DNA from 3 places in the Amycolatopsis sp. NPDC102389 genome. Region 2 is predicted to be linked to each of the others. Evidence: riboswitches for the same ligand, from Rfam matches in the RefSeq annotation. Region 2 holds a riboswitch; each other region holds the start of a gene.
The links. Region 2 has a riboswitch for S-adenosylmethionine ahead of ACIRGA_RS05920 (methionine ABC transporter ATP-binding protein). Riboswitches for the same ligand answer to the same signal wherever they lie in the genome.

Region 1: it holds a riboswitch for S-adenosylmethionine, as region 2 does, so the genes downstream of both, ACIRGA_RS10175 (aminotransferase class V-fold PLP-dependent enzyme) here and ACIRGA_RS05920 (methionine ABC transporter ATP-binding protein) in region 2, are expected to answer to the same signal.
Region 3: it holds a riboswitch for S-adenosylmethionine, as region 2 does, so the genes downstream of both, thrC (threonine synthase) here and ACIRGA_RS05920 (methionine ABC transporter ATP-binding protein) in region 2, are expected to answer to the same signal.

Annotation. Positions count from the first base shown of each region.
Region 1 covers NZ_JBIWKX010000008.1:119,677-127,248, reverse strand. The annotation lists gene ACIRGA_RS10195 (penicillin-binding transpeptidase domain-containing protein) at 1-815, shown strand, start outside; gene ACIRGA_RS10190 (ArsR/SmtB family transcription factor) at 859-1,542, shown strand; gene ACIRGA_RS10185 (potassium/proton antiporter) at 1,655-3,133, shown strand; gene ACIRGA_RS10180 (M23 family metallopeptidase) at 3,265-3,948, shown strand; SAM riboswitch class IV at 4,111-4,225, shown strand; gene ACIRGA_RS10175 (aminotransferase class V-fold PLP-dependent enzyme) at 4,258-5,613, shown strand; gene ACIRGA_RS10170 (hypothetical protein) at 5,633-6,220, shown strand; gene lspA (signal peptidase II) at 6,245-6,808, shown strand; gene ACIRGA_RS10160 (RluA family pseudouridine synthase) at 6,805-7,572, shown strand, end outside.
Region 2 covers NZ_JBIWKX010000004.1:71,802-79,373, reverse strand. The annotation lists gene ACIRGA_RS05925 (4-(cytidine 5'-diphospho)-2-C-methyl-D-erythritol kinase) at 20-985, opposite strand; gene ACIRGA_RS05920 (methionine ABC transporter ATP-binding protein) at 1,108-2,118, opposite strand; SAM riboswitch class I at 2,332-2,422, opposite strand; gene rsmA (16S rRNA (adenine(1518)-N(6)/adenine(1519)-N(6))-dimethyltransferase RsmA) at 2,670-3,506, opposite strand; gene ACIRGA_RS05910 (GNAT family N-acetyltransferase) at 3,547-4,131, shown strand; gene ACIRGA_RS05905 (DUF222 domain-containing protein) at 4,278-5,297, shown strand; gene ACIRGA_RS05900 (transglycosylase family protein) at 5,356-6,735, opposite strand; gene ACIRGA_RS05895 (TatD family hydrolase) at 7,149-7,572, opposite strand, start outside.
Region 3 covers NZ_JBIWKX010000032.1:19,375-26,946, forward strand. The annotation lists gene lepA (translation elongation factor 4) at 1-744, opposite strand, end outside; gene ACIRGA_RS25005 (class I SAM-dependent methyltransferase) at 858-1,445, shown strand; gene ACIRGA_RS25010 (VOC family protein) at 1,442-1,816, opposite strand; gene ACIRGA_RS25015 (EamA family transporter) at 1,839-2,717, opposite strand; gene rpsT (30S ribosomal protein S20) at 3,078-3,338, shown strand; gene holA (DNA polymerase III subunit delta) at 3,407-4,390, opposite strand; SAM riboswitch class I at 4,526-4,658, shown strand; gene thrC (threonine synthase) at 4,671-5,936, shown strand; gene ACIRGA_RS25035 (ComEC/Rec2 family competence protein) at 5,989-7,572, opposite strand, start outside.

The DNA of each region.
Region 1 (7,572 bases), on a different contig from region 2:
TCATCGTCGCGATGAAGACCTCGGGCGAACTCCTGGCGGTCGCGCAGAACAGCGCCGCCGGGAACCAGCCGAAGGCGCTCAGCGGCCTCTACGCGCCGGGTTCGGCCTTCAAGATCGCCACGGCGACCGCGGCGTTGCAGCAGGGCGGAGTCTCCGCCGACTCGCAGGTGGCGTGTCCGGGCAGTGAGCAGATCGGGACCCGCACGCTCAAGAACGACAACGGGTTCGATCTGGGCACCGTTTCGCTGAAGACGGCGTTCGCCGCGTCGTGCAACACCACCTTCGGGCGGCTCGCCGGGCAACTGCCCGCGGACGGGCTCGCGAAGGCCGCGAGCCAGCTCGGCCTCAACGCCGACTTCGAGGTCCCGGGACTGTCGACGGAGACCGGGAAGGTGGAGCCGTCGAGCAGCGGTGACGAGCAGGTCGAGGCCGGGATCGGGCAGGGCAGGGTGCAGGTCAGCCCGCTGGGCGCGGCGCTCATGGCCGCGACGGTCGCCACGGGGAAGCCGGTGGTGCCGAAGCTGTGGCAGGGGCTGGAGACCAAGGTCAACGCCGGTTACCAGGCTCCGCCCGCCGGGGTGCTGAACCAGGTCCGCGCGATGATGCGCGAGGTCTGCACGACGGGGACCGCGAAAGCGCTGAAGGGCAGCGGGGCCGTCTTCGGTAAAACCGGCACGGCGCAGTTCGGTTCGGGGGCGGACGCCAACGGCTGGTTCGTCGGCTATCGCGGTGACGTCGCTTTCGCCGTCATGCTCGAAGGTTCCAACGACTCCAAGCCCGCGGTCCAGCTGGCGGCGAAGTTCCTGGCAGGCTGATGCTTCGGCGGTCGCCGAACCGTCGGTCTTCTACGGTGAAGGCATGGAAACGATCGCACTGGCCGAGGTCGCGGCCGTGCTCGCCGATCCGAGCCGCGCGTCGATGTGCCTCGCGCTGCTCGACGGGCGCGCCTGGACGGTGACCGAGCTGGCGGGCGCGGCCGACGTGGCCGCGTCGACGGCGAGCGAGCACGTGACGAAGCTGACCGACGCCGGGTTCGTCGTGCGGGTGAAACAGGGGAGGCACAGTTACGTTCGGATAGCCGACCCCCGGGTGGCGGAGCTGATCGAGCATTTGGCGCAGCACGCCGAACACCGGCCGGTGAAGGGATTGCGGTCTTCGGTGCGGGTGAAGCGGCTCGAGTTCGCCAGGACCTGCTACGACCACCTCGCCGGGACGGTCGGGGTCGCGCTGCGGGACGGGATGCTCGCCACCGGGCTGATCGACGACGCCGGCGGGCTGACGCTGACCGGTCGCGGGCGCGAGGTGCTCGACGCGCTCGGGGTGGAGATCGACGGCGGCCGCCGCCCGATGCTGCGTGACTGTCTGGATTGGACAGTGCGGCGTGATCATCTGGCGGGCCGGGCCGCCGCGGCGTTACTGTCTCACGGAGTGAGTGCCGGCTGGTTGTCCCGTGAGGGCAACCGCGCGGTGAAAGTCCTGCCCGCGGCGGAAAAGCCGTTCGCGGAACTCGGTGTCGACCTGGTGTCCCTGCGCAGTCCGTAATGGACAGTCTGTAACACAGGTTATCCGGACGGCTTTCTACCGGTACACGAACGTGTGACGATCACCGCCTCACTATTCTGGAGCCCTCACGGCGACCGGAACGGGAGGCGACATGGAGCAGCTCCCGCTCATCCTCGGCACCGGTGGTGCGGTGCTCCTCGTCGCCGTGATCGCCGTCCGGGTGTCGATCCGGGTCGGCCTTCCTTCGCTGCTGTTGTACCTGGGGATGGGGGTCCTGCTCGGCGAAGCCGGGTTCGGCATCCAGTACGACAACCCCGAGCTCACCCAGTCGCTCGGCCTCGCCGCGCTGGTGATGATCCTGTCCGAAGGCGGTCTCACCACTCGGTGGACCACCGTGAAACCCTCGCTGGGCATCGGAATCGCACTGTCCACAGTGGCCGTCGCGGTGAGTATCGCGGTCACCGGCGCGGCTTTGCACTGGCTGCTGGGCCTGGACTGGCGGATGGCGTTGCTGTGGGGCGCGGTACTCGCCTCGACCGACGCCGCCGCGGTCTTCTCGGTGCTGAGATCGGCGGGGATCGGGAAGCGGCTCGTCGGCGCGCTGGAGATCGAGTCGGGAATCAACGACGCCCCGGCGTACATCGCCGTCGTCGTCCTCGCCGAGGGCACGACCATCGACTGGTCGCTGCCGCTGCTGGTGGTCTACGAACTCGCCGCCGGGCTCCTGATCGGGCTCGCTTTCGGCTGGGGCGGGGCGTTCGCGCTGCGCCGGGCGGCGCTTCCCGCCACCGGTCTGTACCCGCTGGCCACGGTCGCGGTGTGCGTCGTGGCGTACTCGAGCGGCCAGCTCGCGCACGCGTCCGGACTGCTCGCCACCTACGTCGCGGCCCTGGTGCTGGGCAACTCGAAACTGCCGCACCGGTCGGACACGCTGTCCTTCGCCGAAGGCCTCGGTTGGCTCGCGCAGATCGGCCTGTTCGTGCTGCTCGGCCTGTTCGCCTCGCCGGGCAGGATCTTCGAGAGCCTGGTCCAGGGCCTGGTCGCGGGCGCGGTCGTGCTGTTGCTCGCCCGTCCGCTGTCGGTGCTGCTGTCGGCGCTGCCGTTCAAGATCCCCTGGCGAGAACAGGTGTTCCTGTCCTGGGCCGGGTTGCGCGGGGCGGTCCCGATCGTGCTCGCGCTGATCCCGCTGTCGTCCGGGGTTCCCGGCGCGCAGGAGCTGGTCGACGCGGTGTTCGTGCTGGTCATCGTGCTGACGCTGCTCCAGGGGGCGACGTTGACCCCGCTCGCCCGAGTGCTCGGGCTGGCCCAGCACGCCGAGGCGCACGAGATCGACGTCGACTCCGCGCCGCTCGACGAGATGGGCGCGGAACTCCTGCAGGTCCGGATCAACACCGGGTCGAAGATGCACGGCGTCTACCTGGCCGAACTGCGGCTGCCGGTGGGGGCGACGATCAGCCTCCTTGTCCGCGACGGCGCCGGCTTCACGCCGAACAAGAACACCCGGCTTCAGGAACGCGACCAGTTACTCGTCGTGACCACCGCCGAAGTCCGTGACGCCGCCGAGCGACGCCTGCGGGCCGTCGACCGCGCGGGCCGCCTCGCCAGGTGGAAGGGCGAATCCGGCCAGTAGGTCACGAGCAGGCACCAGCTGTTCGTCGGTTGATCTCAGAAAATTCTTCCCTTTCGTACTCCTTTTGGATTACTTTCCCGGCAATCGACTCCATCGAATGGGTGAGTGTCGCGGGGTAAGGAGTACGCAAGGTGACGAAACTTCCTGTGCGGTTCGCCGGTCTGGGGGTCACCGCCGCACTCGTCGGGGTGGTCCTCGCGGCCCCGACGGCGACCGCGGCCGGGGCCTTTCCCGCGTTCGGGCTGCCCTTCGACTCGGGCCAGTCGGTCTACTCGGCGGGGATCCACTCGGACAACGGGAACTCCGGCGTGAAGAACGCCATCGACTTCAGCCCGGGTGACAAGACCGTTCGCGCGCCGCTGGCGGGCACCGTCCGGATCCAGCACTGCTCCGGCGGCGACTGGGTGACCGTCGACCACGACGGCGGCTGGCGCACCGGGTATTACCACATGGAGAACATTTCGGTCACCGACGGCCAGAAGGTCGTCCCCGGCGACGCCCTCGGCCGGACCGGCAACGCGCTGCCCTGCGGTGGCAGCAGCACCGGCGCCCACGTGCACTTCACCCTGTGGACCTTGCCCACGGCCGCCGCGCAGGGCGGCGACTCGCGCGACTTCGGGGTCGGCGCGGGCAACTGGAACGGCAAGTCCTACGACGAGGTCTCGACCGAGGTCGCCGAGGCCTACGGCGAAGCCGTCGACGGCAAGACCTTCGGCGGCTGGCAGTTCACCGCGGGCACCGATCAGTACTCCGGTACCGCGACCGAGCTCTCCTCCCGCGCGACCATCGGGCTGCCCGGCCGATTCCGGGTCTGACCTGCAGCGTTTAGTCCTCTGAATGCGGTACTTGCGCGTGCATCTACCGCGTTCAGAGGACTAAATGCCGGGTTCTGCCCGCTCGCGGGACACGTGAGCGGCGTCTCAAGATGCGGACGAGGGCTGGCTCGATCGCTCGCCCATCCGCTAACTTCGTCCGTAGGTCACGAGTGTCAGCGTCAAGCCCCGGCTAGCTGACCGGCAACCCTCCTTCCGCGGTGGGGTGCCCCGGGTGAGGACCTGGCTCGTCGCGAGGTGCGACGGGCAAGCGCGGGATCCTCGTCGGGTCCCCTGGCCCGGAGGATGACGATGACCCTCGCTCTCGAACGCCCCAGCACCCCCGCTGAAACCGTTGCCACGCACGAAATCCCGACGGTCGCTTGCGCCGATCTGCGGGTTCCGCTGGTGACCGGCGGCGACATCGGATACGCCAACCTCGACCACGCGGCGAGCGCCCCCTGTCTGGACAAGGTCCGCGCGGCCGTCGACGAGTTCCTGCCCTGGTACGCCAGCGTCCACCGCGGCGCCGGGTTCGCCTCGCAGGTCTCCACCAAGCTTTACGAGCGCACGCGCGGAATCCTGCGGGACTTCGTCGACGCGCGATCGACCGACACCGTCGTGTTCACCCGCAACACCACCGATTCCTTCAATCTCCTCGCGCGCAGCCTGCCGAAGCACACGTCGGTCGTCGTGTTCGACACCGAGCACCACGCCGCGCTGCTGCCGTGGAAGGGGCCGAACGTCCGCCGGGTGCAGACGCCGCGCACCCGCCTCGCCGCGGTGTCCGCTGTGGACGAAGCGCTCGCGGACTGCCCGCAGGGCCCGCGGCTGGTCGTCGTCACCGGTGCGTCCAACGTGACCGGTGAACTGTTGCCGGTCAAGGAGATCGCGGCCGTCGCGCGGCGGCACGGTGCCCGGATCGCGCTCGACGCGGCGCAGCTCGCGCCGCACCGCAAGATCTCGATCCGGGATCTCGACGTCGATTACGTCGCGCTGTCGGGGCACAAGCTGTACGCGCCGTTCGGTGCCGGCGCGCTGATCGGCCGCGCCGACTGGCTGCGCGCGGCTCAGCCGTACCTCGCCGGTGGCGGTGCGACGAAGCTCGTCACCCGTGATTCCGAAAACCTCGGTGTGGTCTGGAATTCCGGTGCCGAGCGGCACGAAGCCGGTTCCCCCAACACCGTCGGCGTCTACGCGCTCGGTGTCGCCTGCGAGACGCTGGCCGCGAATTGGGACGGCATCGTCGCCCATGAAGAAGAACTGCTGGCGCGACTGCGCCGCGGCCTCGCCGCCATCCCCGGATTCGCCGAACTGCGGTTGTTCGACGCGCCTGTCGACCGCGTCGGCACGCTCAGCTTCATCGTCGAGGGCTTCGACCCCGGCTGGCTCGCCGCGGTCCTTTCCGCGGAGTACGGCATCGGCGTGCGGGACGGCGCGTTCTGCGCGCACGTGGCGACGAAGCGGCTGATCGCCGTCGCCGGATCGACGGGCCAGCAGGCCGTGCGCGTCAGCGTCGGCCTCGGCAGCACCACCGAACACGTGGACCGGATCGTCCTGGCGCTGCGCCAGATCGTCGCCCGCGGCGCGCGCTGGCAGTACGAGAAGCCGGAAGGCCGTTGGGTGCCGGAGAACGATCCGCGCGAACTGCCCCCGTTCTGCGCCTGAGCCACTACCCTCACCCCGCATGGGGAATGAGCGACCGCGTTACTGGTTTCCGCTGGCGCTGCTGGGATTCGCCCAGCTGGCGGTGGTGGCCCTGTCCGTCGGCACGCGCCGGCCCGAGGGATGGTTCGCCTACGTGCCTTACGGGAACGGCGGCATGTTCGGCTCCGTCCAGAATGCGGGGGAACCCCTGACAGCGGTTTCGGTCGTCGGCATGAGCAGGATGGACAACTGGCTGTTCGCCGTCTTCGTGGTCTACCTCGGCACGGTGCTCTTCTATGCCCTTCGAACGAAGACCATGAGCTGGTGGAAGGTCGCCGGGATCGCGCTCGGCGGGTTGATCGCCATCGCGCTGGCCGATCTGGTCGGGTACTGGGAATTCGAAATCGACGGCGACACCCGCAGCGCGATCCTGCTGACGCTGGGCCTGGTTCTGCTCGCCTGGCTGGAACGCAGCGTGCTGGTGCTGGTCGTGGCGGCGGCGTTCGGGCTCTGCGCGGTCGTGCCCGCGCAAGGACAGCTCGCGCTGGTGCTGTCGTCACTGGTCGCGCTCGCCGGGGCGTTCGCGGCCCTGCTGAGCAGGCCGAAGACGGCCGCCGAGGAGTCCTGAACACGCTCAGTGGACAATGGGGGAGTGAGTACAGAGCCCGAAACCGCGCCACCGTCGCCGCCGCTGCCCAAGAAGCGCGTCGCCGTGGTGTTCGTCGTCGCCGCGGTGCTGTGGGGGATCGACCTCCTCACCAAGCAGATCGCCGTGTCCACGCTCGAGGGCGAGCAGCCGGTCGAGTTCCTCGGCGGACTCGTGTACTTCCAGCTGGTGCGCAATCCCGGTGCCGCCTTCTCGATGGCGACCGGGCTGACCTGGGTGCTCGCGCTGGTCGCGATCGCCGTCGTGGTCGCCATCGTCTGGCTGTCCCGGCGCCTGCGCTCGGTCGGCTGGGCGATCGGCCTCGGCCTGGTACTGGCCGGCGCGCTCGGCAACCTGACCGACCGGATCTTCCGGGCCCCCGGCCCGCTGCAGGGGCACGTGGTCGACATGATCTCCGCCTTCGCGCCGAACGGGCAGGGCTGGGCGATCTTCAACGTCGCCGACGCCGCGATCTGCGTCGGCGGTGTACTCATCGTGATCCTTTCCTTGCTGGGCAAGGACTACGACGGAACATCCACAAAGGACAAGAAGAAGGCGGCGACCGAATGAGCGCGCGCATGCTGCCCGTCCCCGACGGGCTCGACGGAATGCGCGTCGACGCGGGGCTGGCGAAACTGCTGGGGCTTTCCCGCACCGTCGTGGCGGAACTGGCCGAATCCGGCGAGATCTTCCTCGACGGCAGGCCGGCCGGGAAGTCGGACCGGCTGACCGCCGGCGGACTGCTCGAAGTGACGCTGCCCGACCCGGCCTCGGCCATCGAGATCGTCGCGGAGCCCGTCGAGGGTATGAAGATCCTGCACGACGACGACGACATCGTGGTGATCTCGAAGCCGGTCGGCGTCGCCGTGCACCCGAGCCCCGGCTGGACCGGGCCGACCGTCGTCGGCGGGCTCGCCGCCGCCGGGCTGCGCATCGCGACCTCGGGCGCGGCCGAACGCCAGGGTGTCGTGCACCGGCTGGACGCCGGCACCACCGGCGTGATGGTCGTGGCGAAGAGCGAGCACGCGTACACCGTGCTGAAGCGGGCGTTCAAGGAGCGCACCGTCGACAAGGGCTACCACGCCATCGTCCAGGGCCACCCGGACCCGACGCGCGGCACCATCGACGCGCCGATCGACCGGCACCCCCGGCACGACTACAAGTTCGCCGTCGTCCAGGGCGGACGGCCCAGCGTCACGCACTACGAGGTCGTCGAGGCCTTCCGCGCCGCGTCGCTGGCCCAGATCAAGCTGGAGACCGGGCGCACGCACCAGATCCGCGTGCACTTCTCGGCGCTCAAGCACCCGTGCGTCGGTGACCTGACCTACGGCGCC
Region 2 (7,572 bases):
GTGTCCATTTCGGACACCCTCAGGCGTGCACCCGCGGCGGTGACGGCCGTGGCGCGTCGTCGCCCCCTACCAGCCGGGCTCCGGGCACCGGCCCGTGTGCGACGCGCACCGTGCGGCAGACACCCGCACCGGACAGCTCCGCGGCGACCTCGACGGCCGATTGGGCATCCGCACAGAGAAAGGCACAGGTCGGGCCGGATCCGGAGACGGTGCCGGCGAGCGCGCCCGCGTTGACCCCCGCCCGCAATGTGCGGCGCAGTCCCGGACGCAACGAGACAGCGGCCGCCTGCAAGTCGTTGCCGAGAAGCAGCGCCAGCTGCCGCGGGTCGCCGGACGCCAACGCCTCGACCACCGGAGTGTGCGAACCGATTCGCGGCGGGCTGCCCTCTTCACGCAACCTGTCCAGTTCGCCGAACACCCTGGGAGTCGAAAGACCACGCTGGTCGAAGGCCAGGACCCAGTGGAAGGTGTGCCGCGACAAGACCGGCACCAGTTGCTCACCTCGGCCGGTGCCCAACGCCGTCCCGCCGTAGAGCGCGAACGGGACATCGCTGCCGAGCTTCGCGGCGATACCAGCCAGCTCGTCTCGGGAGATGTCGAGCTTCCAAAGCGACGCGAGACCGACAAGGGTCGCGGCCGCGTCGGCACTGCCACCGGCCATCCCACCCGCTACGGGGATGCCTTTGCGCAGCACCACCCTGACCTTGGACTCGCCGTCCGCCTTGCCGACGTGGGCCGCCAACGCCTGCGCAGCCTTCCAAGCGAGGTTGTTGGCCCCTGTCGGTACGGAACCTTCGCCTTCCCCGTAGACCTCGACGCCCGGGTCCTCGGTGACCGCGACGGTCACCTCGTCGGTCAAGGAAAGCGCCTGGAACACGGTCACCAGCTCGTGGTAGCCATCCGGGCGTACGTCACCGACCGACAGGTGCAAGTTGACCTTTGCGGGAACCCTGACGGTCACTGGGGGCGGTACGACGGCGAGCACCTGTCAAGCCTACGTGGCCGCTCCACTTGCGCCGTCACCAGGAGAAAAGAGAACAGGACGAGTCGGACACGAACGGGCCGCCCCGGACTGAATTCGTCCTGGGCGGCCCGTTCGTGGAGGAATCAGGCGGCGACGCCCTGCGGTCCGCGGACCGGGTGGGTCACGTGGCCGCCGCGTTCGGCGATCCAGGCGAGCGCGGCGTCCGCGCGCTCACCGCGCACACCGAGACGGAACCGGCCGACCGGCGTGTCGCCGATCCGGGTCAGACCGCCACCGATCGTGGCGAGTTCGACGTCGAAGCGACCGGCGGCTTCCGGGAGCAGCGCACCGACCGAGGCGAAGCCGACGAGCACGACGTCCACCGCGCGGTCGTACTTCGAAGCCTGCGCCCGCCCGGTCTCGATCGCGGGGAGGAGCGCCTGCGCGGTCCGGCTGTTCGGGTCCGAGACGAGGTCGAGCACGGTCCCACGTTCGATGATCGCCCCGGCCTCCAGGACCGCGACGTCGTCGCAGACCCGGCGAACCACGCCGGCGTCGGGAGTGGTGAGCAGCACGGTGACTCCGAGCTCGGCGCGCGCCCGGTCGAGCACGGTCAAGACCGCGCCGGACTCCTCGGACTGCACACCCGCGGTCGGGTCGTCGGCCAAGAGCACGGACGGCCCGGCGGCCAGCGCCTTGGCGATGGCCACTCGGCGCAGCTGCCCTTCGGACAGCTCGCCCGGCCGCTGCCCCGCACGGGGGGTGAGCCCGACCAGGTCGAGCAGGTTGCCGACCCGGTTGCGACGCTGCGGTCCGTCGAGGCCGAGCTGCTCGAGCGGCGAAGCGATGTTGCCGGCGATGGTGCGCTCGGCGAGCAATTCCGGTTTGGTGCTCACGACGCCGACCTGCCGACGGATTTCGCGCAGACGGCGTCCGTCGAGGGTTCCGGTGTTGAGGCCGTCGAGCCGGACGACACCGCGGTCGGGACGCTCCTGAAGGCCGATGCAACGGGCGAGGGTCGACTTGCCGGAGCCGGCCGGGCCGACGACCCCGAACAGCGAGCCCGCTTGGATGTCCACGCTTACATCGCGCAGTGCGACGACGGGATTTCCGTTGAGGGGAAAGGATTTGGACAGGTTTTCGACAGTGATCACGAAAGGCTCCATGCGAATGGGGCGCTGCTTCTTTCGAGCGCGCCGACCGTCACCGAGTAACCGTCCGAGAAGGGACGGATTTCAGAGGTAAGGGAGAAGGACTCAGGCAGTAACGGTGGAGCGTCGACACGCACTTACCGTGCGGCGACCTTCATCGACGACACGTCGCCTGGTCAGCAGGAGCGGGTGGGTGACCCTGTTCATTAGACACAGCCTCCATCGGTCCTGGCGGTAGCACCTGCCCTGTGGAGGGTGGTTGCTGCGACTTCGGCGAGCCAGGTCTCTCAGTCGCTCGGGATGGCCCACTGAGTAAAACCGATCCCACTAGATGAAAGCAAGCGCGTAGGCGCAGATCACACGTCTGGTCGCGTCCATTATACAGGATCCGCTGTCCATATATTGGAACAGTGATCGGCGGCGCCGGCTTCCGTCAGGCGCGCTACCTGCTAAGACAACGGTGGCTCATACAGATCCAGAAGAAGGCTTACGCACTTGTGCTGACCTGGCCCAGCCCGCGTCCGCGCGGCGCCGGTCACACTTGCGGCAGGCGATCAGCCGGCGGCCGCGGCGATCCGCGCGAACTGATGAACATCCAATTGCTCACCGCGGGTCTTGGGATCGATACCCGCCTTCTCGAGCAGTTCCCCCGCGCGTTCGGCGGAACCGGCCCATGACGCCAGCGCGGCTCGCAAAGTCTTCCGCCGCTGGGAGAAGGCGGCGTCGACCACCGCGAACAGTCTTTCCCTGTCCACGGACGACACCACATCACCCCGTTCGAAGGCGACAAGCGCGGAGTCCACGTTCGGAACCGGCCAGAACACCGCGCGAGGCACCGCGGCGACCTTGCGCGTCTTTCCGTACCAAGCGAGCTTGACGCTTGGCACGCCATAAGTCCGGCTCCCCGGGCCGGCCGCCATCCGGTCCGCGACCTCAGTCTGGACCATCACAAGGCCACTGGTCAGCGACGACAGCTCGGCGAGCAGGTGGAGCACGACGGGAACGGCGACGTTGTACGGCAGATTCGCGACGAGCGCCGTCGGCCGCGCGGGCAGGTCGTCCGCGGTGATCCGCAACGCGTCCGCGCCGACGACCGTCAGTCGTTCGGCCCCGCCCCGTTCGGCCACGGTGTTCGGCAATCGCCCGGCCAGCACGGGATCGATTTCGACCGCGACGACCTCGGCGCCGGTCGCGAGCAGCCCGAGCGTCAACGAGCCGAGGCCCGGCCCGACCTCCAGCACGATGTCGCCTTCGCCGACCCCCGAAAGGTCGACGATGCGTCGCACCGTGTTGGGATCGTGCACGAAGTTCTGGCCGAGCTTCTTGGTCGGACGTACGTCCAGCTCGGCCGCCAGCGCCCTGATCTCCGCAGGACCGAGCAGTTCAGTCACCCGACGATCGTAACCAGCCCCGGCAGGCCACGATTGGCCGGTGGACGACGTCGTACTCGAAGGCGGGAAAGTCCGGCTGCGCGACTGGAGGCCGAGCGACCTCCGACCTCTTCGCGATCTGCTCGATCCCACACGGCCTTGGCACGAAACGAACGGTCCCTACTTCGGTACCCCGACCGCGGCGGCCGCCGACTCGACGGCACGCGAACTCACCACCATCAAGGCCGAGCCACCCGATCCCCGCACCAGCCTCGCCGTATGCGACCTGAGGGACGACAGGCTGATCGGCAGGGTCAGCTGGTACTGGGAAAGCAGGCAGACCGACTGGCGGCGGATGGGGCTGGTCATCTACGACGAACGTTATTGGGGCGGCGGGTACGGCACCGACGCCATGCGTATGTGGACGACCTACCTGTTCGCCCGCACCGACACCCTCCGCCTGGACTTCGCCACGTTCTCGGGGAACCCCGGGATGATCGCCGTCGGGCGGCGGCTGGGGTTCGTCGAAGAAGGCCGGTTCCGACGCGCTCGACGCTGGCCCGGCGGAGTGCACGACGCCGTCGTCTACGGGGTGCTCCGTGAGGAGTGGGACCAGATGCGTCGCCCGAGCCATGGGCAGGCCTGATCCGGCCCCACCATCCGGATGGCTTTTCCGAAGCGACACGCATCCCACTCAAGGGTGATGGGCGCAGGTTCGCGCAGCCGGAGCGTAATGATCATCCACCCGATCGATACCGTGCATTCGTTCGAATATGCCTCGACAATCGAGGGATGACCAGCACAAACATTCCCAAGGCCTTCCCGCTCAATCTGCCGGAAGGTGACGCCGAACTGCTTCTCGACGAGTTGCAGACGCGGCTACGCGAAGGGCGACGTCTTGTCGCCGAAGTCGGCCAGATCCTGGCCGAGATCGAGTCACGTGGTGTCCGTGATCTCTACGGACACAACTCGATCGCCGTCTTCTACGAGCATGTGGCCCGGGTACCTCGAGCAGAGGCTCAGAGAGTGACCGGCAGAGCGCTGGCGCTCAATTCGAGACGGGCGCGCGACGGCACGTCGATCGACCCCGTCGCGCCCCTGACCGGTACCTCGGCCACCACCGGCGCGCTGGCCGAGGCCAGTATCGACCGGATCGTCACGGTCATGAAGAAGCTGCCCGAGCACGTCACCGCGAGCGCACGGCTCGAGGCCGAGAAGGGCTTGGTCGAGCTCGCCTGCGTCGCGAGACCGCGCGACGTCACGGTGGCGGGCACAGATCTGCTCGCACAACTGAACCCTGACGGAAACCCCAAAGACGACCCCGCTCCGAACCATCAGCGAAGCCAATTCTGGTTGCGCCAGAAACGAACCGGCCGTTGGGACATGCGCGGCGACCTCGACCCCGAGACAGGCGCCCGCCTGAACGCGCTCCTGGTGCCGCGGGCCTATCCAGCCCCCGGCGGAGAAGCCGATGACCGTGCACCGGCCGAGAGACGCGGCGACGCGTTCGCGGAGATCGTCGATCTCGCGGAGGCCGGCCCCGACATCCCCATGCCCCGGCAGACCTCGGAACGGGCCCCTGAACAGCCTCAGCCCGCAGAGCCCGGCGAGGGACCCGCGAGCCGTCCCACGTCCACCCAGGCGCGACCACAGGGCCGCCAAGGCCCTCATCGCGGCGGAGGCGTTCGAGAGGGCACTGCGGCTGAAGGCTCCCGGAATGTCGCCCACATACGTCCCCCTCGTTGGTGGGCACGACTCTCGAGACCGAGATCCGGAAACGCGACACAACCTCAGAAGCCTCTAACGGCCTGAAGGCCACCTTGCGGGCAAACCCACATGGTGACCTTCAGGAAAGGAGAATGATCTGGCGTCAGGCCTTCTTGCCGCAGTGCGGCCAAGCGCTGTAGCCACCACGCGCGTCGCGGACCTTCTCGGCGACAGCGATCTGCTGGGCCTTGCTGGCCTGGTGCGGGTACGCGGCGTACTGGTCGCCACCGTAAGCGTCCCAGGTGCTCTTGTTGAACTGCAGGCCACCGTAGTAGCCGTTACCGGTGTTGGCGGCCCAGTTACCGGTCGACTCGCACTGCGCGATGCGGTCCCAGGCGCCGGCGTCTCCGATGACCGGATCGGCGGGCTTCTTGGTACCGACCTTGACGATCTTGGGCTTGGCCTCGGTGATGACCTCTTCCGAGACCTTCTCGCGGCCGACCTCTTTACCGTTGCGCTTGGTGACCTTGTAGGTCACGGTCTTCTGCCCTGGGGTGCCCGGGTCCTCGACCTTGGTCTTGCCCTTTTCGAGCTCCGGGTCGTCGACCCTCTGCTCGGGCGGCGCGATTTCCTCGTTCTGCTTGACCATGGTGACGCCGGTCCGGCTGATGTGGACCTCGGCGCCGTCGACCAGCTTGACGTCGAGGCCGCCGACGGCCTCGTCGTCCGGGCCGAGGGTCATCCGGAGCTCACCGAGGAATTCCTGGGTGGTCACCGAGTTGGTCTGAACCTTTCGCGGTTCGTTCGCGCCGTCGTAGACCGTGACGTTCTTGAGGGTCTTGACCTCGACGGTGGCGCCCTCGAGCGGCAGCTCACCGTTCTGCGGGAGCGAAGTCCAGGTGCCGGCCTTGGCGAGGTCGGCGCGACCGAGCTGGTTCAACGCCTCGCCGAGGTTGGTCGCGCGGACCCAGGACTCCTGCTGGGGTGCGCCGTCGACGATCAGGTTCAGCTTGCGGCCGCGCTCCAGCTTGATGACGCCGCCGTCGCCGACCTCGGCCTGAGGCGAGGGCGAGAGCGAGTCGTGCGCGCCGACTGAAAGACCGGCGTCTTCGAGGACCTCACCGACGGTGTCGCCGAAGCTGTGGACGGTCTGCTGCTTGCCGTCGATGTCGAGCGTGACGCTCTTGTTCATCGCCATCGCGGCCGCGCCGCCACCACCGAGGGTGAGCAGTACCGCCATGACGGTCCCCTTGAGGAACCGCTTCTTCCAAACACGGGTCGCGCTCGAAATGACCTCGTCCTTGGTCGCGGCCTTCATCGGCGCGCCCGCGGTGCGGTCTTCGGCCATTTCGTCCGGAATGACGATCGGCGGGAGCATGGTGGTCTCGGCGCTGATCAGGCGGATCAGCTCGTCGACGTCGACGTCGATCTCCGCCATCAGGGTGTCGGCGTCGGGGCCGAGCGCGGCCAGGACGTCCTGATGCGTGATGCGCGGATCGTCGGAGTAGTCCAGCTCGCCGTACTGAGTGTCGCGGTCGAGCACGGCAACCGAACCGGAGGAAGCGAAGGTGTTCGTCTCTGCGCCGAGGCGCGAGCCATCCTGCCTACTGCTACCAGTCACTGGGTCGTTCCCTTTCCCAAGACGTCGAGGAGCTCGACAACCACTCCACTACGTCCTTCGTCTCGATGCGCACTTCGGCACACCTCTAGAAGTCCGACACCCGCAGCCAGCGCCATCGTCACGGTTCCAGGCCGTACCGCTCCTGGTTCCGCTTCCCCGACGTGCACTGACGTGACTGTGGGCGTATCAGCCGGAAACCGCATGAGCGGGTACCGACCGGCACGATCACGGGACAGTAACGAACCTCGCCGGGTTGCGCAAACACCGCCCGGAGTGTCGTGACGTTGGTCACTCATCAGAGTGGAGCATTGTTGATCACTAATGTCGCAATCCGTTCAACCGGAGGTGACTGTCGGCAAACGGAAGACCCGCTCAGCGGTCTTTCGCACCGATTCGGCCACCTCGTGCACCGCCTCGCCTCTGAAGGAGGCGAGGTGCCGAACCGTGTAGGCGGCGCAGTAGGGCTCGTTCGGCCGGCCACGGAACGGATGCGGGGTCAGGAACGGAGCGTCCGTTTCGACGAGGTACTGGTCCGCCGGAACGATTCGCGCCGCCTCGTGGAGTCCGCGGGCGTTGCGGAAACTGACCGTTCCCGCGAACGAGAGGACATATCCCGCGTCGACGCACCGGCGCGCGATGTGCTCGTCCCCCGAGAAACAGTGGAAGACGACCTGCTCGGGCGCGCCCTCTTCCTCGAGGATCCGGAGGACGTCGTCGTGGGCGTCTCGATCATGGATCATCAGCGGCTTGCCGATGCGC
Region 3 (7,572 bases), on a different contig from region 2:
CCCGACCTCGAGCAGTTCGTGGGTGGCGCCGGTGGACATCATCTTGATCCGCTCGCGCGGCGTGATCTTGCCGTCGACGACCCTGATGTAGGTCACGACGCCCCGGTAGGTGTCGTACACCGAGTCGAAGATCATCGCCCGTGCCGGGGCGTCGGCGTCACCCTGCGGCGCGGGGACCTGCTTCACGACCGCGTCGAGCAGGTCACCGACACCGACGCCGGTCTTCGCGGACACGCGCAGCACGTCCGAGGGCTCGCAGCCGATGATGTGCGCGATCTCGCCGGCGTACTTGTCCGGATCCGCCGACGGCAGGTCGATCTTGTTGAGCACCGGGATGATCTGGAGGTTGTTCTCCAGCGCGAGGTACAGGTTGGCGAGCGTCTGCGCCTCGATCCCCTGCGCGGCGTCGACCAGCAGGACGGCACCTTCGCACGCCTCGAGCGCACGGGAGACCTCGTAGGTGAAGTCGACGTGGCCGGGGGTGTCGATCATGTGCAGGACGTGGTCCTGCCCGTCGACCTTCCAGGGCAGGCGCACGTTCTGCGCCTTGATGGTGATCCCGCGTTCCCGCTCGATGTCCATCCGGTCGAGGTACTGAGCCCGCATGGCCCGTTCCTCGACCACGCCGGTGAGCTGCAGCATCCGGTCGGCCAGGGTCGACTTGCCGTGGTCGATGTGCGCGATGATGCAGAAGTTCCGGATGAGCTCCGGGGGCGTGAAGGTCGTGTCGGCGAACGTCGTCAACGGGTTTCCTCGCGAAGGTCGGGGTGTGCCAGCTCTATGGTCCCATGCCGCTCCGGGTGCGAGTGGGGGTCATCCCCGATGCGGCCCGTGATGAGCTGTGGTGCCCTCGATGTATGAGTACTTCACTGTCCCAAATGCTCGACCGCACGTTCGGCCATCCCCGGGGATTGCTAGGCCGGTTCGGCGGCCGGGCGATGGCGCACGGCAATGCCGCCACCGAGCTTCGCGTCGTCGAGCTCGCGTCGATCGAATCCGGCGAGACCGCCCTGGTCGTGGGCCCCGGCCCCGGCGTCGGCTTGCAGGCCACGGCCGAACTCGCGGGCCGCGCCATCGGTGTCGACCCGTCCCCGGAGATGCTTGCCCGTTCTCGCCGCCGCTGCGGCGACAGGGTGGAGCTGCGGCAGGGCACCGCGGACTCCACAGGTGAGCCCGACGAGAGCGTCGACGTGGTCCTGAGCGTCAACAACGTGCAGCTGTGGGACGACCGGGCGGCCGGATTCGCCGAGCTGTTCCGGGTGTTGCGCCCCGGTGGCAGGCTGCTGATTTCGTCGCACGAGAAGTGGCTTCCGGTCTCCCGGCACGAGCTGGCCGACGAAGCGGCCGACGCCGGCTTCGTCGATCTGCAGACCTGGACCTGGGACCCTCCGGGATTCGGCGCCTCCCTCGCCGCTCAGCTGCGCGCGATCAAGCCGCTGAGCTAGCGCGGATCAGTGCGCAACGGATGCTCGCGCGGCACTTCGACCAGCACGATCCTGGTGCCGTCCGGGTCGGCGATCCACGCTTCGTCCAGTCCCCACGGTTCGCGCCGCGCGCCGCGGACGGGTTCCAGGCCTTTCGCCTCGAGCTCCTCGAGCGCCGCGGCCAGATCCCGGACCTGCAGCCACAAGGCGACGTCAGGGGTCGGACCGGTCTCTCCGGTACCGACGATCTCGATCGATCCGTTCCCGGCGAAGAACACCGTGCCGCCGGGGAACTCCTTGTCGATGGCCAGGCCCAGGGTGTCCCGATAGAACGCCGTCGACACGTCGAGGTCCTTCGGGTGGATCAGCACCCTGCTGCTCAGCACGTCCATGGCTCATCCCTACCGGATGGGTTCAGGCCATCGCAATCGCGGCGATCCCCGCCAGCACCACCACCGAACCGGCCAGCCTGCGGACGGCGTTCGCCTCCCCCAGGACCAGCCAGGCGGCGATGCCGCCCAAGACGATGCTCAGCTCGCGCGCGGGTGCGACGAGGCTCACCGGGGCGATCTGGAGGGCGTAGAGCACCAGCAGGTAGGCGACCGGCGAGAGCACGCCGACGATGACGACCTCACGCTTGTGCTCACGCCAGAGCCACGAGATCTCCTCGCGATCCTTCAGGGCGTACGGCGCCATGAGCAGGCTCTGCACGATCGCACCGGTCCCGAAGTACACGATCGGCGGGACACCGAGACCGGTGACCGAATGCGCGTCCCACAGTGTGTAGGCGGCGATCGTGAGACCGGTCAGCAGGCCGTAGGCCAGACCTTTGCGGCGAGCGGCACGATCGGCGGCGTCGGCGTGCGCCGGTGCTCGCCCGGTGCCGATCACCAGCACCCCGGCGACCACGAGGAACGCGCCCACCAGGCCGAGGAGCCCCGGCCGCTCACCGAGCAACACGACGGCGGCGAGCACCGAGATCAACGGCCCGGTGCCGCGGGCGACGGGATAGACGACGGACAGATCGCCGACGGCGTATCCCCGTTGGAGGACAACGCCGTAGGTGACGTGGAACACCGCGGTGACCACGGCGGCGAACAGCCAGGTCCACTGTGGACGTTGTGGCTCCACGGCCAGCGAGACCGCCATCACGGGGATGAGCAGGATCGCGGAAAGGCTGTAGTAAGCCCAGACGAACCGGGCTCCGCCCCGGCGGATCCGCTTGGCGGCGAGGTTCCAGCCCGCGTGGATGACCGCGGCGATGATGACGAAGGACAGGGCGGTGGCGTTCACGGCGGACCTTTCACGTTTTCCGCGCACGCGGAAAACCCGGTCCTCCAGGCTTTTGTCCCGTCAGATGAACGGCGGCGCTTCCGGCTCCGCCGATGGTGCCGCTCGGACCGGTCCCGTCTGCCCTGATTGTGTGTTTTCGCCGGCCGGGCAGGCGGCGGAACCCTAGGCACTACGATCTTCACCGTACCGCAAGCAGCCGTCCCGAGGCTGCCGCGAGCCACCCCGGGACGGCTGTTAAGCTTGCTTCTCGCCGTCGTGTGGCATTCCGTCATGGAGGAAACCCGCGCCGCTCTCGCGAGCGCGCAGGGCCGGTCACAGCGCGACGGTGAAACCACCGAGAGATTCAAGAGGAGCGCCCCCGTGGCCAACATCAAGTCGCAGATCAAGCGCATCACCACCAACGAGAAGGCGCGTCAGCGCAACCAGGCGATCCGGTCCTCGGTGAAGACCGCGATCCGCAAGTTCCGCGAGGCCGCCGACGCCGGTGACAAGGCCAAGGCCCTGGAGCTGCAGAAGGACGCGGCCAAGAAGCTGGACAAGGCCGTGACCAAGGGCGTTCTCCACGCCAACCAGGCCGCCAACAAGAAGTCCGCGCTCGCGAAGCGCGCGAACTCTCTCTGATCGGCTTTCGAAAGGCCCCGGCGACACGAGTCGCCGGGGCCTTTTCGCTGTTCTCGGCGGCTTGTTTCTCAGCGGCTGGTGCCGTGGGCGCCGACGACCTCCAGGACGGCCCGCTCCAGCGCGTACTCCGGGTTGGCCGCGACCCCCTTGACCTCGGCGTTGAGCCGGGCGACCACCCGCATCGCGGTGGCCAGGCCGTCCTGCCCCCAGCCGCGGGCCTGCCCCTGCGCCTTGCGCACCTTCCACGGCGGCATCCCCAGCTCGCCGGCCATCTGATTCGGGTTCCCGCGACCGGCGCCGGACACCCGCGCGATCGTCCGGACGGCGTCGGCGAGGGCGTCCGCCACCAGCACGTGCGGTACGCCCAGCTGCATCGCCCAGCGCAGCGACTCCAGCGCCGCCGCCTTGTCGCCGGCCACGGCCTTCTCGGCGACCGCGAATCCGTTCACGTCCGCACGGCCACGGTGGTAGCGCCGGACCGCCTGCTCGTCGACCACCCCACCGGCGTCCGCGACGAGCTGGGTCGCGGCCGATGACAGCTCGCGCAGATCCGAGCCGACGGCGTCGATCAGCGCGAGCACGGCCGCACCGTCGATCTTCCCGCCGACCCGGCGGACCTCGTTGCGGACAAAGGATTCCCGCTCCGCGGCCTTGGTCAGCTTCGGGCACTCGACGACCTCCGCGCCGGCCTTCTTCAAGGCGGCGGGAAGCCCTTTCGCGGCCTTGCTCCGGCCGCCTCCGCTGTGCACGACGACGAGCACGATGCCGTCGGCGGGCGCCTTGACGTAGGCCATGACGCCGTCGGCGAGCTCCTGCGAGATGTCGTGCGCGGATTCGAGGACGATCACCCGGCCCTCGGCGAACAGCGAGGGGCTGACCATTTCCGCGAGTGCCGGGACTGTGAGGTCCGACACCCGGATCCGGGTGAGATCCGCCGTCGGATCGGCCGCTTTGGCCGCGTCCGAAGCACTGCGGACCGCACGTTCGATCAGCAGCTCTTCCTCACCGAGAACCAGGACCAGCGGCGATGGGGCGGAAGCTTGCGTCGTCACGGTGACGATCCTGCCACTCCTCCTCTCGTGTGCTTTGCCCGGTGATGTGTTCCGGGCACGGTGGCCCCACCTGAGCCTCATGTCGTACGGTGTTGGCGAGGCGACGCGATGACACGCGTGCCGACAATCGAATACCGCTCATCCAGAGGGGCAGAGGGAACGGCCCGATGAAGCCCCGGCAACCGGCGTCAGCCTGTCATCCCGCGATCGCGGGGTAGCTGACGAACACGGTGCCAATTCCGGCCCGCCACGGCGGGGCAGATGAGGAAAGGACCTCGCGATGACCGCAACCCTCGGCACGACCTCCACCACCAAGACCCCGGATCTCGGACCGGCCGTCGAACTGGTGTCGAAGGAAGAGGGACACCGGCAGCCGCTCGCCCCCGAATTCGTTTCCGCCGAGGACTTCTCGCCGCTCGAGGTCGCCTACGACTTCGGCCGCGTGCGCCGCGAGGACATCGAAGCCGGGCCGAAGAACATCTGGCGCTACAAGAAGCTCCTTCCCGTTCCCTCGAACGTCGAAGAAATCCCCAACACCGAACCCGGCGCCACCCGGCTCATCCAGGCCGACAGGCTCGCGAAAGCCTTGGGCGTCAAGAAGGTCTGGGTCAAGGACGATACCGGGAACCCCACCCACTCGTTCAAGGACCGCGTGGTCGCCGTCGCACTGGCCGCCGCCCGTGAGTTCGGGTTCGACGTGCTGGCCTGTCCGTCGACCGGCAACCTGGCCAACGCCGTCGCCGCCGCGGCGGCCCGCGCCGGCTGGCGGTCGGTCGTGCTGATCCCGAAGACCCTCGAGCGCGCCAAGATCCTCACCACCGCCGTGTACGACGGAGACCTGATCGCGGTCGACGGCAACTACGACGACGTGAACCGGCTCGCCACCCAGCTCGCCGCCGAGCAGGAGAGCTGGGCGTTCGTCAACGTGAACGTCCGGCCCTACTACTCGGAGGGCTCCAAGACGCTGGCCTTCGAGGTCGCCGAACAGCTCGGCTGGCGGCTCCCCTCCCAGATCGTGGTGCCGATCGCCTCCGGTTCCCAGCTCACCAAGGTGGACAAGGGTTTCCGTGAGTTCGGTCAGCTCGGCCTCGTCGACGAGACGCCGTACAAGGTGTTCGGCGCGCAGGCCACCGGCTGCTCGCCCGTCTCGGCGGCCTTCCGCGCGGGACACGACGTCGTCCAGCCGGTCAAGCCGGACACGATCGCCCGGTCGCTGGCGATCGGGAACCCGGCCGACGGCCCCTACGTCCTCGACGTGGTCAACCGCACCGGCGGCGCGATCGAAGACGTCACCGACGAAGAGGTCGTCGAGGGCATCCGGTTGCTCGCCCGCACCGAGGGCATCTTCACCGAGACCGCGGGCGGGGTCACCGTCGCGACGGCCAAGAAGCTCATCGAGACCGGCAAGCTGAACCCGGACGAGGAGATCGTCCTGCTGATCACCGGTGACGGCCTCAAGACCCTTGACGCCGTCGAGGACAAGATCGGCCCGAAGGCCACCGTCAGCGCCTCGGCCGACGCGGTCCGCGAGGCTCTAGGCATCTGAAGGCTCTAGGCATCTGAAAGGCCCTAGGCATCTGAGTTCCCGCCGGCCCGCCTCACGAACGAGGCGGGCCGCGGGGCTCGCCCCGGCGCACGAGGGCGAGGCCGCGCGCGTCGGCGACCACCGCGGTGTCGCCGTCCGTGTCCGTCCTGGCGACCGACGCGCCGACGGCCACCAGATTGTCCAAAGTGGACTTGTTCGGATGACCATAGGTGTTTCCGGCACCGACACTCACCAACGCGGCCCTCGGCGCGACGGCGTTGAGGAAATCCGGTGCCGTGTAACGGCTTCCGTGGTGCGGGACCTTAAGGATGTCGGCACGCAGATCGGCGCCCTCGGCCATCAGGTCGGCCTGTGCGGCGAGCTCGATGTCACCTGTCAGCAGCAACCGGCCCGCCGAGGTCCCGGCGCGCAGGACGACGGAACCGTTGTTGATCACCGTACCGTCCTGTTCGCGAACCGATCGCCGGGTGACATAGCGCGGTCCCAGTACGTCGAGTGACAACGCCGGCCAGTCCAGCCGTTGCCCGATCTCCAGCTCCAGCAAGGGAATCCCGCGGCGCGCCGTCTCGTCCGCGACCTGCTGCCACGCCCACGCGGGGGCCCGGCCCGGGCCGACGGCGACCGCCCCGACCGACCGGCCCTCGAAGACGGATCCGAGACCGCCGATGTGGTCGGCGTGCAGATGACTCAGCACGATCAGCGGCAGGCGGTCCACACCGAGCCTGCTCAGGCATTCGTCCACCGGTCCCGGTTCCGGCCCGGTGTCGACCAGGACCGCCCTCCCCTGCTCGCCCGTGGCGAGGACGACGGCATCGCCCTGTCCGACGTCGCAGGCGACGGCAGTCCACGACGACGGTGGCCATGCCGGTGCCAGCACCCGCACCGGTACGAAGACGACCAGCCCGGTGGCCAACGCGATCGCCAGCAGGATCCTGGCGTGCCGCAGCCGGACGAGGACGAGCAGCACGGCGAGCAGACCGGCCGCCAGAAGCCCGCCCCACCAGCCATCCGGCCAGTCCACGACCGCTCCCGGCGCCCGGGCGCCATGGCGGGCCACGGTGATGAGCCAGCTCGCCTCGGGTTCGGTCAAGCGGACCAGCAGCCTGCCCGCGGACGGCCACCACGGCCCGACGGCGGTGGCGAGCACGCCGAACACGGTGGCCGGGGCGACCACCGGCGCCGCGAGCAAGTTGGTCACCACCGAGACGAGACTGACCGATCCCGCCATACCCGCGATGACCGGCGCCGTCATCACGAACGCGGCCAGCGGGATGGCCAGCCCCTCGGCGTAGCCGGCCGGGACACCGCGTCCGACCAGCCATTCCGCCCACCTCGGCGCCAGCAGTACAAGCCCGGCCGTGGCCAGCACCGAAAGCGCGAACCCGAAGTCGGCGGCCATCGCGGGGTCAGCCACGACGAGCCCGGCCACCGCGAACGCCAGCGCGGGCAGCGCCGAACCCCGGCGCCCCAGCGCCAGCGCCAGCAGCCCGACCGCTCCCATCACCCCGGCGCGGAGCACGCTGGGTGCGGGCCCGGCGAGGACCACGAACCCGGCGAGCCCCGCGGCGGCCGCGGCGGCGGAAGTCCGCGGCCCGACCCGGAGCACTCTCAACAGGAGCAGGATCGAGCCGCAGAC